Regions from separate parts of the Dendrosporobacter sp. 1207_IL3150 genome, predicted to be linked through region 2. Evidence: riboswitches for the same ligand, from Rfam matches in the RefSeq annotation. Region 2 holds a riboswitch; each other region holds the start of a gene.

Region 1 (4,191 bases), on a different contig from region 2:
TACTTATTTATATCATTCCGTGTACTATTACTGACCAGAATAAAAAAGCACCTAAACAATAGTCTAGGCGCCTTAACCATATATTTTACCTTGAGCTATTCAATCCAGTCTAGATGAAACTCTCATGATCCTCGGATCGATGAGATTAACTAAAACGCCCAAGCTGGTCTTTCCATCATGGTCACATTCTCACCAACAATCTTTGCTGGAAATCCCTCAACTATTTGATTATCCGAAATAACGCTTCTTTGCTTAACAACACTCCCCGACTTCACTAAAGTATTTTTACCCAGTACGCTATAGTCGCAGATGATTGAACCAGACTCGATAATAGTTTTAGATCCGATCGTTGTTCCGTGAATAATACATCCAGGGCCAATCGTGACATCATCCTCAATAATAAGTTCATTATCCGGCAACAGATGTAAGACTGAGTTTTCAAGTATTTGCACATTGCTGCCGATTTTAACCGGTCCATGCGAGTTCCCAATAATTCTGACACCAGATGCTACTACCGTATTGCTGCCGATCGTAACGTCTCCAGTGATCTCGGCAGAATCAAATATAAATGCAGATTGATGAATAACAGGGTATTTGTCCCCAAAGTTATAGATTTTCCCCATTTTATCACCTTCCTTCGGTTCATGTTTTACAAGATTCTCTGCCACTAAGCGTAAACTAATATCATTGCCTCTCATCCTTAAAATCACATTTCTATCCTTATCACTCAAGCTTCTGACAAACCTGCCTGGCCTTCCGATAACAACCGATTCGCTAGGAATCACTGCCCCTGCTGGTATGATTGTGCCTTCGCCGAATATGCACATGTTACCAATCTTAGAGCCCGGAAGAAATATAGTACCATTTCCGATCTCACATAAATCACCGATTTGTGCGCCGATGGCAACACATTTGTGTCCAAACACAGTCTTACTTCCAATAGCAATAGGATACTCAGGCGTACCTATTAGGACAGAGTTTTCAAGTATCCAAGTTTCATTTCCAATTTTGAATGAGTCATCTTTAGACCGAAGTATCGAACCCTGGGCAACATATACATTCTCCCCTAGTCTGATTGTACCAATCAGTCGAGCTGAATCATCTATTCTCAAATTCGCGTAACGCTCCCCTCTATAATCAATTTCATCCTTACACTAATCTTAATGCCATGAAATAGAAATCTCATAATAGTATTACTTATGAAGGTGTCATAGTATGATTAACGCCCTTCAATTTTATCTCTATCGTTTTAGCTAGAATTTCCACATTCTTATATTAAATCCTCTCATCGTACTTATATTTACAATCCGCTATTATTTGAAATTATGTTTTCGTATACTGTACCGACAATTCCTCAATAAAAAATCTCATAGACTATGTCTATGAGATTACAACACACATATAAAATTACCGTAAAATAATCGAACCTTAATCCAGGCTATTCCGATTACAGAGATTAACACTGCCCACTCATCTAATCGCTATGCATTTTTAGCCTTTCTAGCGTAAAGTCTCATAGTTGTTAGTTAACTCAATAACTTCTTCTTCAGACAGAACTCGTGTAATAAATGTTGTCAATTCTTGAATAAGATTAATCTCTGACCATTCATTATGTAATTCTCCGTTTGAGTCTGTCAGTATCATTATTGTCGGCCTTGCTTGGAGTTTAGGCCGTGCTTCAGTTACTACTCCAATATGACCAGTGTCAAGTACAACAAAAGTTCCTATAGGATATAACGGCGCCTTAGCCAAGAAAATATTAGCAAGTTCTCTATCCAAGTGAGTTCCACTCATGGCCATTATTCCTTCATATGCCTGATGTGGTAAACATATTTCCTTGTTCTTCGGTCCTGCCACCATAGTATCATAGGCATCAGCAATTGCAGTAATTCTAGCATATTCATGAATTTGGTTAGCTTGTAGCCCTCTAGGATAACCAGTACCATCATACTTCTCATGATGCTGGAAGATAATATGACCTGAAACGACGGAATATCCACGTAGCTTACGTGCATAATCAAAGCCTAACTGAGGGTGTTCCAATTCATTTGCATCTTCATCCATCAATACTATACCAATATCATGAAGCAATGCACCCATAACAATTTCATGCATTTTAGTTGCGTTATAACCCAAGTCGCTGGCTATAACAGCTGCCAGCACTGCTACATTTACACAGTGTTTATAAACATAATCTCCTGGAGTAGCTATATTATCCATCCGAATAATTTGATTCTTTCTTATTGTCTCTTCTATCATTTTAGCCAAGGCAGATACACTACGATACACATCGATGAGCTTACCTTTTTTTGCATCATCGAAAGAATCCTTCAACAACCTAGTTACTTCGGTTTTCTTCTCTTCAGGTAGAGTCTCTTCGTAAGTTAACCCGATGCGTTCAATTATCGGGTTAGTCACACTCAAACAAAATACACCCATTTTTTGAATTCTTTCAATATATCGCTCGGTCAACTGGATATTGCTTCCTAGCAATATCCGACCATCTGCAGCAGATAACCGATTATAGGTAGTCATTCCATGTTTTAAATTTTGAACAGATATTTTTTGCATATTAACTCCTATATTTAACCTTATGTAAAATATTAGTAAGATGCTCTCGTACAAAATAAAAAAAGACAAGCTGCTGCCTGCCTAGATTAAATGCTATCTACACTAACAAGCAGTCTGGCAATCCTAGATAGTTTATCCTTAGACCCATGACTTTGCGTCCTTACCTTTCGACAAGTTTGCCCAATATAAGATTTTAAATTGGAATGTTAATGCACTTCGACATTTAGTTGCATTTTCCTTCATGTGGTATTGAATTGAAAAGGCGAAATGGGCCCCTCCTACAATGGCACTATTTTATATTCGTTAAAGGGTCAATTCTTTAATAGCTAACTATCAATTCTCCAACAACTTTTTTACTGTAGCGATATCATTGGCGGCAACCAGTAGTCCAAGATTATCAAATATCTTTTGCTCATCCCAATTCCACCATTGAAGCTTTAATAACAATTCAATCATTTCATTATTAAACCTCATTTTAATCAATCTGGCCGGATTGCCGCCGACAATCGTATAAGGCTCTACATCCTTTGTTACAGTCGCATTTGCGGCGATAATTGCACCGTCGCCAATCTTAACACCTGGCATAATCGTAACATTCTGCCCAATCCATACATCGTTGCCGATTATGGTATCTCCTTTAAACGGCAGCTGCTCTACTGTAGGTGTAACCTTCTCCCAACCTCCACCGAAGATATTGAATGGATACGTTGTAATGCCATCCATACGGTGATTTGCTCCATTCATAATAAATGTTACACCTTCAGCAATAGCACAGAATTTCCCAATGATTAATTTATCCCCAAGAAACTCATAATGATGCTGAATGCGATCATAGAACTTCTCGGGGGAGTTTTTGCTGTCGCTGTAATATGTATAGTCGCCAATCACCACGTTTGCTTTATCTGGTAGATTCTTTATATAGCAAACCGTTTTTATATTTTCGTTGGGAAATATTTTAGTTTTGTCTGGCGCTATCGGCATATTGACACTTCCTTTCGATTCGTCTAGCTTCTTAGGCTTCAATAACATCTATTTAGTAACTTACTATAAAAATTCATCGCATTTTGCCTTTTACCGCCGTTTGGATTTGTTCACAATATACATGCTTAAGTTATCGTTTGTATCCCAAGCTATCTATTCTGTTCTGAAACAATTCTTTATAACACAAGATTAATTTTTAGTGCAGGACGAACACCGTAGTGAGGTAAGTTGACACGTCCGTAACTGCGAATACTGCTACGATGACCAATAAAAAACGCACGCGAAGAATTATCAGATTGGGTTCTCAGCCACCACCATGAGCAACCAAATTGCTCACCATCCTCAACTATATAATTATCTCCGACTTTTTTATCATACACATACAAGTGACATCCATCGTTCTTTTTTATTTTTGAAAATTCCGTTCCTATTGCACGACGTTCTACACTTAGAGAATCTCCACTAACCTTAGTGGTCAGTTCTTTCACCTCTGAAACACTGAGCAGAAAAACCTTGTCCTGTGTATCTACACTACCGTTGTCCGTGCAATGTGTAATCTTGATAAATTTTTTCTCCGAGTCATTGAACGCGGCATTAAAAAACTCATCGTTAAGCCATTTCCGCAAATCAGAATCGCGC
Region 2 (4,191 bases):
CTGTTAATCTTAGTGATTTGGAGATTGTTAAGCAAAGTATTGAACTCAATAGGAAGATTGCCGAAGAAGGCCTTCGCAATCCATATGGACTACAAGTAGGTAGAACCATGCAAAGCAATATTAGACTAAAGATATTAGGGGATGACATCGTAAATTATGCTATGTCTTTAACGGCAGCTGGAACGGATGCCAGAATGGCTGGAAGCCCGATGCCCGTAGTTAGTAACTCGGGAAGTGGTAATCAGGGGATTTCTGCAACTATACCAGTTGTAGCCGTTGGTGAACGACTAGGGGCTTCGGAGGAAAAAATCCTGCGGGCTGTTACGTTAAGCCATTTGATTGTTATATACATAAAAGCAAAATTTGGGCGTCTGTCTGCAATCTGTGGCGCAATTGTATCCTGTATAGGGGCAAGCTGTGGAATTGCCACTTTACTTGGAGGCGGTCTAGAAGAAGTTAAAATGGCGATACAAAATATGTTGGGAAATGTAACTGGAATGCTGTGTGACGGCGCAAAACCGGGTTGTGCTCTGAAAGTTGCGACTTGTACAGGTGCAGCAGTGCAATCAGCACTACTGGCAATAAGGGGATTTGGTATCAGGCACACTGATGGCATTATTGAAACAAGTCCCCTGCACTCAATCGAAAACTTATGTCGGATTGGTAGCGAAGGAACGATAGATACCGATAAAATAATTTTGGAAATCATGCTGAATAAGCAGGAGAGCAAAATAGTATCATAGCTCCAGATATTAACGCACCTTTAAAAAGATCCTCGCAAGTGTAACGAACCCCAACCTATTTCAGTACTTATGCTGGAATGGGTTTTTGTTTGTATGGCAAAACCCACTCATATTATTAATCGCCTGATTATTATGGTGAATATTCGTCAAGTTACCTAAGAAAAGAACTTGAGTGAAAAATGTAAGAACGCCGAATCGTTATAATTAAAACATGGGGACAGGTACTATGTTTTCTAAAACAGTTAACCTGTCCCCGTGTTTCTTTCCTAGTCGGCAAACAGTGAGATGACACCTGCTAGGTGATTGTTCTTGATTCAGAGTCTACAACGCGAACGTCGACTTTATGTGATAACTTCAGTTCTTTTTGCAACTTTTCCCGGTCACCCGGGCGTAGCTATCTGGGGAAAGTTCTTGGTATGGTATAATAGAAAAAATTAATACACTTTGGTCTACAAGGAGGCTTAGCAATGACCCCCAAGCAAATCCACCTCGTTTTTGACACCAAGATTGGCGGAACCAAACCGGTGACTGTTGTCGATAACGGCCATAAATGCCCCTTCTGTAATCGCGACGAACTTGAGGGTATCATAGCAGAAGACGGGCCTGTACTCCTCATCGCCAACAAATACCCGGTACTAAGAGATACCTACCAGACCGTCCTCATTGAAACTGATGACTGTTCATCCGAACTGTCGCTCTACCCAAAGGAGCACCTCTACCGAGTCATCCGCTTTGGCGTCGAGAAGTGGCTGGACATGATAGCCGACGGTGAATTTTCTTCGGTACTGTTCTTCAAAAACCATGGCCCTAGCTCGGGTGGATCCATTCGTCATCCCCATATGCAGATCGTCGGCCTTCGCCACGTCGACTATACTGTCAATATTCCCCCGGCTAGTCTCGAAGGTATCGTCATTAGCCGTAACGGCGGTGCTGAACTATCTATTGCTGATAAGCCTCTGGTTGGCTTCATTGAACTAAACATCAAGCTCACCGATCTCAAACAACTCGACCGACTGGCGGACTACCTGCAAATTTGCGCCCACTACTTTCTCCACCACTTCAATCGTCACTGTAACAGCTACAATATCTTCTTCTACCATATACGAGGACAGATAACAGCCAAAGTCATGCCTCGATTCATTACCTCGCCCATCTACGTAGGCTACGTCATCCCCCAGTTTTCTACGCGTATTCCCGATGTAGCAGCTGACCTTAAGCGAATATACGGATTATAAGTTCTGTCGGGTTGAATTCAGGAGACTAATTTCAGCCCCGTGCAGGCGTTAGTCGAAAGAAATAACATAGCGGATTTGTAAGGTTGCGGATCGCTTTCACCAACTAAATCCTGAGATGACTAGAACCCGTGAAATTTCATGGGTTTTTTACTGCGTGTAGTTTTGGTATAGATATGGTTTCACCCCCACCTGGGTTTAGGAAATAATTGACCTAAATTGAAATAATTGACTAATAAGTAAAAAAGTTATAAAATAATAGCAAAAATGATAAAAATTTGTTGGTTTAACTAAATATATGGGCAAACTTGTCGAAAGATAAGGACGCAAAGCTTTGGGTCTAAGGATATAATGTCTATGATTGCCAGGTTGCCAGATGAATTAAAATTACCTTTATGTGGCAAGCGGGAGCTTGCCTCTATTTGTTCCATGATTTAGCCAAACTTCACTTTTAGCTGAGGAAGTCCGCAAACAAGCTGGTGAAAGCAATAGATCCGAAAAATTAAACAATACATAATAAATTAGTAAAAGAATATTGGATTAACTGGTTACATAAGTCTTTTTGCATAGTACCGATGGTTCAAAAACGGGGGGACTAAAGTGAAGTTTGATTTTGGTTATGCCGGAACGTATGTTATATGCGTACTGGTTATGATAATTGTTTGGCTGCTGGTTAAGTATTACAGGATGAAGGAGCAGCTCAAGAAAAACGAAGAGCGATTTAGCAAGCTTATCAATAAGCTTGCTTTGGCTCTTTCTTGTGATAAAAGTATCATTTGCAATGATGAGAAATTTATGGACGACGAAGCTATAATGGCGATATTAAATGATATTACTGATCGTAAAGTAGAGGCAGATTTGCGCAATAGTAAAAAACTTCTCTCTTTGGCGGCAGAATTGACCCATCTGGGGCCATGGAAATATTATAATGAGAAAAACCTTCTCGAATTTGATGATGAGTTTTACATTATCTATGGCACGGATGTGGCTAGGGAAGGTTCATTTATGACTATGGATGAATATGCTAGGAAATTCGTGCATCCGGATGATGTTTGCATTATAGCGATGGAAGTAGAGAAGATGCGTATGACCACAGAACGTCACTATACTGCTGAATTTGAACACCGTATAATACGGCGGGATGGCGAGGTACGCACTATTCTTGTCCGGGTTGATACAGAAAAAGATAACGAGGGGAAGATTCAAAAGTGTTATGGTGCCAATCAGGATATCACCGAACGTAAAGCCATGGAGGCGGCTCTGCACAATAGTCGGGAGATGCTCTCGCTGGCGGCAGAACTAGCCCATCTAGGACCATGGAAATATCACCATGAGGAGGGACTTTTCGAATTTGGTGATGAGTTCTATGCTATCTTTGGTACTGATGTAGCGCGAGAAGGTGCATTCATGACTCCGGAGGTGTACTGGAGAGAATTCGTACACCCAGATGATGCCTGGATGTTTAAGACATCTGAGGTGAAAAGGACGTATGAGCATCGTATTATTCGCAGGGATGGCGAAGTGCGAATTGTCGCTGTGCAAGGGAATATCGTAAAGGATGCCGCTGGCAAGATCATAAAGTGGTATGGGGCGACTCAAGACATCACCGAACAAAAGCAGGCTGAGGCTACTTTGCGTCATCAAACGGAAAAGATTCGTCGCATTGCCTACACCGACGTGCTTACTGGCTTGTCAAATCGCGCACATTTAAATGAAATGCTTGAGGGGGAGATGGAGCAAGCTCGTCGCGGTATGTCGACAGGGGGGGTTCTATTCATCGATTTAGATGATCTTAAGACGGTGAATGATACACTAGGGCACACTTATGGTGATGCAATTATAGTTGAAGCTGGGAAACGCATCGCAAAGGAAGTGGGGAAAAATGCCATCATTGCGCGCATTGGCGGAGACGAATTTGTGGTAATTTTGCCTGGGAAAAGAGATAGGCAATGCATTGCAACTATTGCCGATGGAGTAATTCACGCACTCTGCCAGAATACTGAGGTTTTCGGAGAAATATTTCATCTATCGGCCAGCATTGGTGTTACTATCTATCCCGATGATGATAATACGGCTGAGGGCATCCTTAAGAACGCTGATAACGCAATGTATTTTGCTAAAAATTCCGGTAAGAATTGCTGGAAATTCTACGATGTGGAAATGCAGGCAGTGGCTTATGAAAAGATGATGCTTACCAAAAGTCTGCACCGCGCAGT
Region 3 (4,191 bases), 170 kb from region 2:
CCCGCTTTTAATTCTAGACTAGACCCGTCACACAAAGCGGCTTGTGGGCTTGCCACTACAACACTGTTGAGGTTACCTTCTTCAATTGCGGTAATAAGCGTAACTATCTTTGTAGTACTTGCTGGATACATAATGTCATTTGCTTTTTTGTCAAATAGTACTTGGAGATCATCTGCCTTCATTAAAACAGCCGCCTCAGCTTCTATTTTAGGTGGTGATGATGCAGATACGAGATTGGCAATAACCACAACAAGAACTATCGACAGTAATATAATCCGTTTTAGCATTAGCTCTTTCTCCCGAAAATAGTATTTTTATTAAGATCTACTTTCGATCAGAGCATCTTATTTTCCTTTTTTTTACTTTTATAGTAGTCTTGTTAAATTTTACTAAAAAGTAAAGCGTTTAAGTAAGGTCTGCAATTCACCAGCCATCAAGGATAAGGATTGACTAGAAGCAGCAATCTCTTCCATTGATGCAGATTGTTCCTCGCCCGCTGCAGAAACAGTAAGTGTCTGATCGGCCGTATCTCTGCTAATTCTATCTACTGCCCTAACTGATGAGACTATTTGTTGGCTTCCTGACGCCATTTGTTGGATAGCTGCCGAAATATCTCGAATTTGTTCCGACACCTGCCCTATTTGTGTTTGAATTTCAACAAAAGCTTGGCCTGCGTTATTAACTACCTCTGCACCAACCTTAGCTTCTTTAGTGCCTTCACTCATGGCAAAAACCGCTTGCTCAGTATCAACTTGCACGGCACTAATAAGATCGGCGATTTGCTTTGCTGCCTGTTGCGACTGTTCAGCCAGCTTCCTTACTTCTTCCGCAACAACTGCAAATCCACGACCTTGTTCGCCCGCCCGTGCGGCTTCAATCGCTGCATTTAACGCCAAGAGATTAGTTTGTCCCGCAATCCCTGAAATCGTCTCAACAATTTGTCCAATTTCTTTAGAGCTTTCCCCTAGTTTAGCAACAACATCTGCTGAGCGAGTAACAGTTAATTCTATGCTCTGCATTTGATTAATAGCTTTTTCCACTGTTTTTCGCCCATTAGCAGCAGCGTTATTGGCATTATCTGAAACAACAGCTACATTATTAGAGTTTGCAGCAACCTGCTGTATACTTGCCGACATCTGCTCTATAACCGCAACTGCTTCGTTGATAGCTTCTACTTGTTGCTGCGTTCCTTGAGAAATCTCTGTAACAGTTGAGGCTACTTGGTTTACAGCCTGTGCTGACTGTTCTGCACCCATTTTCAATTCACCCGATGAAATATTGACTTGCTCAGCTGCATTTGAAACTTGACTAATTAGATTTCTTAGATTTGCTGCCATAGTATCAAACGCCGTAATTAGCGCCTGGATTTCATCATTACCATTATAGGAAATTTGCTTCACTGTTAAATTCCCGCCGGCAATTGCTGCTGCCACTGAAACTACTTCTTTCAATGGTTTAGCAATACGGCGCGAAAACCAAATACCTAACACAATAGAAATAATTATTACTAAACAAGAGATACCTATAATCAGGTTTTCAATTGACTGCTCAGCTTCTTGACTTTGCTTAACCCTTAGATCCATCCGTTCTGTTAGAAAAATAGCAAAATCTTGGAGCTTTGCTTCTGCGTCAAAACTCGACTGAGCAGCTGTAGCTACGTAGCTGAGGGCCTCCTGTTGACCCTTTTGTTTATATATTTCAATAGTTTTATCGGTTACTTTATGATAATTGCTTAATGCTGCTTTGGTCTCAGCAACTTTTTGTTTTCCTTCTGGGGTAGTCAGGTTTTTCTCTAAAGACGCGAAGTACTTATCCATTTTTCTCCGAGATTCTTCATACTGCTGAAGATAAGTAGGGTTGCCTGATAATAAATAACCCCTTGCTTGATATCCTTGATTCTTCAGTTCGACTGTTACATCTTTAACATCAAAAACCAAAGGAGCACTGCGTTGCACTAGACCTACATAACCTTTTTGAACTTCATCATTTTTAATTTTGCTGTAAATAGTTAACCCTGAAAAGATTGTGGTAATAAATAGAATAAGAATGATGATTTTTGCCCCAATAGTCAACTGAAACTTACTTTTACTTAACACTTGCTCAATTACCCCCATAAATTTGATTAGATAAAAAACAAAAAATGCAGCCATGGCATACTCCCCCGACTACATTTTAACTAAAAGTTACTACAAAATGCAGTCTGGCAGTCATAAGGCATCAGCCTCTTAGACCCATAACTTTGCGTCATTACCTTTCGATAATTTTGCCAAATATTTAGTTTTTGTGACAAATTTTTGCACAACGTTACAAATTATACCAGGTGTAAAGTTGTCTGTCTACTATTTAGTTTATTAGTTGTCCTAATACTTATAATTAATTTAAATTAACTACTATTTACTTTGAATATAAAATAGCTTCAATAAACAAAAGATGAGCCAATACATGTTTGTTTTGGCCCATCTTTATTTAGATTGCGCAGTAAATTCAAAACAAATTTCCATCGACTGCAGCCTTAACGTCCTGAATTAGCTGTTCTCTTTCAATATACAATATTTCCGCTTCTTTCAAAGATATTTCTTGAAATACTATTAGACTTTCCGGCTTAAGCTGGCCTATTACAGCTATATCGACATTAGCGGCTTGGGCTATCTTAGGATATCCGCCCACTGTCTGACGATCAGCTAATAGTATGATAGGGCTACCATCAGGAGGTACTTGAATAGTACCTAGCGAGACGGCTTCTGAGATCATCTCTAGAGATTCCTTAAGTCTTAAGAGTTCACCAGACAACCTATACCCCATTCTGTCTGATTGAATTGTAACTTTGAATTCTCTATTAAAAAAGTTATATATGCTTTCTTCAGAAAAGTAATCAAATTGGATGCCGCGAATAACCCTAATCACTACAGCTTTCCCCTCCTGTGGAAGGTGGTTTCTACCAAAGAACCAGGAAGATGTCAAAAAGGCTTTACTTGTGCTTGCCATTGATAACTGCTTAATTAGACGGCTAGATTTTTTACTAATGGTATTTGTTGTAATTATATCACCTTTAGCTATGGCCCGCCCTTGAAAACCGCCAATTCCTGCCCGCAGATATGTACTTTTACTGTTCATTACCTCATATACATTGAATCCGCCAGCAACAGCGAGATAAGCGCGGCAGCCTTGTGTGCAGGCGCCAAATTCCAAAATACTGCCTCGTTTAATAAGGACAGGACGCCACATTGGTATTGACTCGCCGTCAACAATAGGGGATAAATCGCCACCAGTAATTGCTATTAATTTATCTTCACTAAATTTGAGTGCCGGTCCCATTATAGTAATTTCCAGTGCTGCTTCACCTTCGTCATTACCTATCAAGATATTGGCGATTCGCATGGAAAAGGTGTCCATTGCCCCACCGACTATAACTCCATGTTTTTGGTAGCCATACCTGCCTAAATCTTGAATCGACGATTGCAGACCCGGTCTAATAACTTCTATACTCATTGTTTTCCCTCCCTAAGCTTTTCATACTCTTTAAGAGAAATAGGGCGAAAACGAACAATGTCTCCTGCTTGAAGCAAACTAGGAGGATCTTCAGTGGGACGGAATAATTCCACTGGTGTACTGCCGATCAGCTGCCACCCTCCTGGTGTTGTTATGGGATATATTCCTGTCTGCATACCAGCAATACCGACAGATCTAGCCGGAATAGCAGTACGCGGAGATTGACGGCGCGGCGCGGCAATTCTTTCAGACATCCCCCCTAAGTAAGGAAAGCCTGGTGCAAAACCGATCATATATACTAGATATTCACCGCTTGAATGAATTTCGATCACTTCATCTATATTAAGCTTATTCTGCTCAGCTACATACGGCAAATCCGGTCCAAACTCACCACCATAACAAACCGGAATTTCAACTACTTTAGGATTACTTTTAAAAGAGCTCCCCAATTTCCCAACCGCTTCTTTCAAAATACCTGTCACTATCTGATGTGCCATACTATATTTGAGTCCTATCGCTTGTTTGCAATTCTTCATTACCACTAAAGGATTATAAAACACAGTTACACTAGAAAACGCTGAAACATATTCAATCATACCCGGGAAGGAATTTCTCTCAAGATATTCTCCTAAAGATTTAACTTTACTATTGATTTCTGGGCTGATACTTTTACCAAACTCAACCAAAACCGCCGTTTCACTT
Region 4 (4,191 bases), on a different contig from region 2:
AAGGTACAGTTGGAGCAAACTTTGTCCTAAATACTTTGAAGTTACAAAAAGCTGCTGTCTTAATTGATAATAGCAGTGATTATAGCAAGGGATTATCTGCATTCTTTAAAGATGCTTTCACTAAAGGCGGCGGAAGTATCTTAACTGAAGAAGCTTACTTACAAAAAGACCAGGACTTCAAAACTGTTTTAACAAAGGTCAAGGCTTCAAATCCTGAAGTCATATACGTACCTGGCTATTATGAAGAAGTAGGAAAAATTGTTAAGCAGGCGCGTGAGCTTGGCATTACAGCTCCAATCGTTGGTGGAGATGGATGGGATTCTCCTAAACTCGTTGAGGTGGCATCAGCAGCAGCCTTAAACAACACCTATTTTACTAATCATTACTCGGTAGATGACACCAGCCCAATATCTAAGGCATTCGTAGACGCATATAAGAAAGAATATGGACAAGCACCTGATGCCATGGCTGTACTTGGTTATGATGCAGCAAATGTTCTTATCGATGCAATAAAACGTGCTAATAGTACTGAGTCTGGCAAAATTCGTGAGGCTCTTGCCGCAACTAAAGACTATCCGGCAGTTACTGGCGCAACAACATTAAATACTACTCATGACGCAGTTAAAAGCGCAGTTATAATTGAGATGGTAGATGGTAAGCAAACTTTTAAAGCAACTGTTAAACCTTAATTATTTTTGAAGTATTGTTTAGCTAAAAAGACCTGAATCTTCAATATTGAAGATTCAGGTCTTTAGTTATATAGATAAAAATAGGGAAGGATAACAATTAAGAAATAAATGTGAACTTTTTGCTATATTAAAACAAAAACAAGGAGCGAGAAAAATATGCCAAAGTATCTAGCAATGATCGTGCTTACACTTGTTTTACTTGGATGCAATAAGATTCCTGATTCAAGTATGAGCCAATCGCAAGAGGTCATCAACGACGTAACTAAATACTTTCCAGCTAAAATTCACAGTACTTGGATATATCAAGGCGAAGGCAATGAATATGCAAGTTTTAGCCGTAAAATAGTAGCTTTGAACAATAATAGAATTCAAGTTATCGAAAATAATGGTGGGACCCAACAGACGATGGTATTTAAAATTTCGTCAGATGAGATTAAAAGAACGTTTTTTCTCCCGGAATTCTATACAGAAAGCACTATATTAGATGAGCCGGATAACGCTTCTGAGATGATATTGAAAGCCCCCTTAAGTAAAAATGCAGTGTGGGAAGATTCTATTTCACGCCGGCAAGTAGTAAGTGTCAACGAACAGGTTACAGTTCCTGCTGGTCATTTTAGTAATGTCATTATGATTAAAATTACGTCAATAAAAGAGCAAGTGAACGATAGTCAATTATTTGAATATTATGCGCCCAATGTAGGACTAATCAAGAGAGAGTATACAACGGGGGACAACTATAAAGTAATATCAAAGTTAGCCTCGTACAAATAAAAAGCGGCATCAATTACTTAGAAATTTAAATATATAGACAAATTAGACTATTGATGCTACATTTTAAAAGTCAAATCAAATATTGAGATTTAGGCAAACTTACCGAAAGGTGGGGGCGCAAAGCTAAGGATCTAAGGGCTTAAGCCTAAGATAGCCTGGTTGCATGTTCACTTATTTATTAGAACACTTCTAGCTAGGCGTGACCTAGCTATTTATTTTTTTATGAATTTTTGGCGTATTAGTTAAGCTGTCGTTTTTAGTTTCGTAATGGAAGCATTACATATTTCATTAGGACAGGCAGGTAGTTTAGTGAAAACATTAAGTTTATTTTACGAAAACTTCACATCACTTTCCCGATTTATTCAGGATAATTGTGAGATCTTTTTGAACCCTAATAATTCCGCGATATTGGTCCAGCTCTTTAGCAGTCGTTGTGAACAAAGCTTCTATAAAGAGCTGTTACACGAAATTATAGAGCTTATACCTACTGCTGTTATCATAGGAACGACTTCTTCTGGTGTTATCAAGGATGGTGAGGTCAGCGGTGTTGATACAGTTATTTCATTTTCGATTTTTCAAAAGACTAACATCAGAACAGCAATATACCGAAAAGATGTAGATGAGCATAAGTTGGGTCAAATAATCGCAAAAGACATGGTAACTGACCGTACTAAGCTATTGATGATGTTTACAACTAGCGGCAATCTAAATGTAAGCCATTTACTGCATGGAATTCAATCGATTAGAAAAGCTCTGCCAATGGCCGGTGGGGTAGCTGGGAACGCTCATTTAGGCAAGAGCTTTGTATTCGATAACAGTGAAATTGAAGATTTAGGGGTAGTATGCGCAGTTTTGGAAAGTGACGACTATTAATTAAATCTTACGCCTACCTAGGTTGGCAGCCTATTGGCAAAGTAATGACTGTTACGAAGGCAATAGATGAGCGCGTGTATACTATTGATAATATGCCAGCATATGAGATATATCGTAAGTATCTTGGTATTGACGAGATTGGAAATTTCTATAACGCAATTGAATTTCCTTTGATTATTCAGCGTAATAATACGTATACTGCTAAGTCACCTGTGGTCCACTATGAGGATGACTCACTTGGATTTGCTGCTGAAATAAAAGAAGGAGAAAACGTTCGCTTTGGTTTTGGCCATGTCGGGATGATATCTGAAAAAATCAAAAGTCTAACTTACGATATAAAAAATAAGCCTACCGAAAGTATTTTTATTTATTCCTGTGAATGTAGAAGGGGTTTTTTACAAGAATTAAGCCACATCGAGGTTGAGCCTCTTGCCGAAATTGCGGCAACTGCAGGATTTTATACTGGTGGCGAAATTTTCTTTGATGGGATTGGTAGTCATCTGCTAAATGCAATGATGACTATATTGACTTTATCAGAAACCCCATATACAGAAGTACCTACTACACTTATACCTGAAACTAGTATGAATCAAGACAAAAAGCTATGGCCACGTAAAGACAATGTAGCTGGCAAGAGTGTAGGTGTTTTAAAAGCCTTAACGAATTTAATCAACAAAGTAACCGAGGAGCTCGAAAGCACAAATAAAGAACTAAAATATATTAGCTTGCACGATTCACTCACTGGCTTATATAATCGAACTTTTTTTGAACAGGAAATGAAGCGTTTTGAGGCGTTAGACTGTCAGGTTGGTATTATTATTTGTGATCTAGATAATTTAAAGGAGACGAATGATCAACAAGGTCATAGCTCAGGAGATCAACTTCTAAGAACTGCGGCTGAACTGCTTGAACACTCAGCTAAAAAGGGAGAAATTGTCGCTCGAATTGGCGGAGACGAGTTTGCAATTTTAATTCCAAATGCTAAGGATGCCTATCTTAAAACAAAATGCAAAAATATCTTATATAAAGCGGGATGTTACTCTAAGAGTAATAATAATTTGCTGTTATCTATTGGCTATTCAATTAAGGATAATGTTAATGTTACATGCATGGAAGAAGCGTTTAAAATGGCTGACGAAAAAATGTATCAAGATAAAGCAGCTAGAAAATCTAATTTGTTTTCCTAAATTAAACTGGTAAAAGAATAAAAGCGTGATTGAGCTGACATGCAGCCAATCACGCTTTTATTCTTTTACCAGTTTAGGTACTTCTAACTTAATACTGCCAGCAGGGGCACCAAATAGAGTTTCAAAAAGATTTGCAGAGATTTGCAGTTTATTTCTAACAATATCTAGATCAGACTCATGTCCATATTCTAATGGAGAGCTGACTTCTAGTAGAGCGCCCATTATACCGCCGAAAAACCATAGAGTTTCTTTGATATGAGTAACATTTGTTAAGCCTTGCTTATTACACTCTTCGATAATGCTGGTTAACAATGGGGTTGTAATTATGTTGGTTTGTCGCCACAGCTTGTTTATTAGTAAGCCTTGCTTTTCTTTATATAAAATCTTTCCCAGCAAGCCTGGCTCACCAATATAGGACAGTTTATAAAAACGATTTATAAATTGTTGTAATTTCTCTATTCCTGTAATTTTTTCAAGAGAATGAACTTCTTCTACCAAATTTTTCACATTACGTTCAATAATTGCTTCTAGAATAGCTTCCTTTGATGAAAAATAGTAGTAAAAGGTACCTTGAGCTACATTAACTTTTTTTACAATATCTTGTACTGTTGTCTTTTGATAACCTAAAGCAAGAAACAGATCAAGTGCTGTATCCATTAACTCAGCTTGTC

Evidence for each region. A riboswitch is a leader RNA that binds a small molecule or an ion and turns the genes downstream of it on or off. The one in region 2 is predicted to bind cyclic di-GMP.
Region 1: it holds a riboswitch for cyclic di-GMP, as region 2 does, so the genes downstream of both, V6C17_RS11925 (HD-GYP domain-containing protein) here and V6C17_RS04690 (sensor domain-containing protein) in region 2, are expected to answer to the same signal.
Region 3: it holds a riboswitch for cyclic di-GMP, as region 2 does, so the genes downstream of both, V6C17_RS03900 (methyl-accepting chemotaxis protein) here and V6C17_RS04690 (sensor domain-containing protein) in region 2, are expected to answer to the same signal.
Region 4: it holds a riboswitch for cyclic di-GMP, as region 2 does, so the genes downstream of both, V6C17_RS13950 (FIST N-terminal domain-containing protein) here and V6C17_RS04690 (sensor domain-containing protein) in region 2, are expected to answer to the same signal.

The regions. Positions count from the first base shown of each region.
Region 1 is NZ_JBAIYU010000022.1:14,348-18,538, forward strand. Features, by position in the region: gene V6C17_RS11920 (DapH/DapD/GlmU-related protein) at 150-1,112, opposite strand; gene V6C17_RS11925 (HD-GYP domain-containing protein) at 1,501-2,571, opposite strand; cyclic di-GMP riboswitch class I at 2,677-2,762, opposite strand; gene V6C17_RS11930 (Vat family streptogramin A O-acetyltransferase) at 2,905-3,552, opposite strand; gene V6C17_RS11935 (DUF6273 domain-containing protein) at 3,729-4,191, opposite strand, start outside.
Region 2 is NZ_JBAIYU010000010.1:255,957-260,147, reverse strand. Features, by position in the region: gene V6C17_RS04700 (L-cysteine desulfidase family protein) at 1-743, shown strand, start outside; gene V6C17_RS04695 (DUF4931 domain-containing protein) at 1,211-1,978, shown strand; cyclic di-GMP riboswitch class I at 2,267-2,352, shown strand; gene V6C17_RS04690 (sensor domain-containing protein) at 2,576-4,191, shown strand, end outside.
Region 3 is NZ_JBAIYU010000010.1:88,252-92,442, forward strand. Features, by position in the region: gene V6C17_RS03895 (D-alanyl-D-alanine carboxypeptidase family protein) at 1-287, opposite strand, end outside; gene V6C17_RS03900 (methyl-accepting chemotaxis protein) at 390-2,150, opposite strand; cyclic di-GMP riboswitch class I at 2,192-2,278, opposite strand; gene V6C17_RS03905 (biotin-dependent carboxyltransferase family protein) at 2,485-3,489, opposite strand; gene pxpB (5-oxoprolinase subunit PxpB) at 3,486-4,191, opposite strand, start outside.
Region 4 is NZ_JBAIYU010000030.1:153,338-157,528, forward strand. Features, by position in the region: gene V6C17_RS13940 (ABC transporter substrate-binding protein) at 1-689, shown strand, start outside; gene V6C17_RS13945 (TapB family protein) at 846-1,460, shown strand; cyclic di-GMP riboswitch class I at 1,543-1,627, shown strand; gene V6C17_RS13950 (FIST N-terminal domain-containing protein) at 1,770-2,333, shown strand; gene V6C17_RS13955 (sensor domain-containing diguanylate cyclase) at 2,378-3,520, shown strand; gene V6C17_RS13960 (TetR/AcrR family transcriptional regulator) at 3,578-4,191, opposite strand, start outside.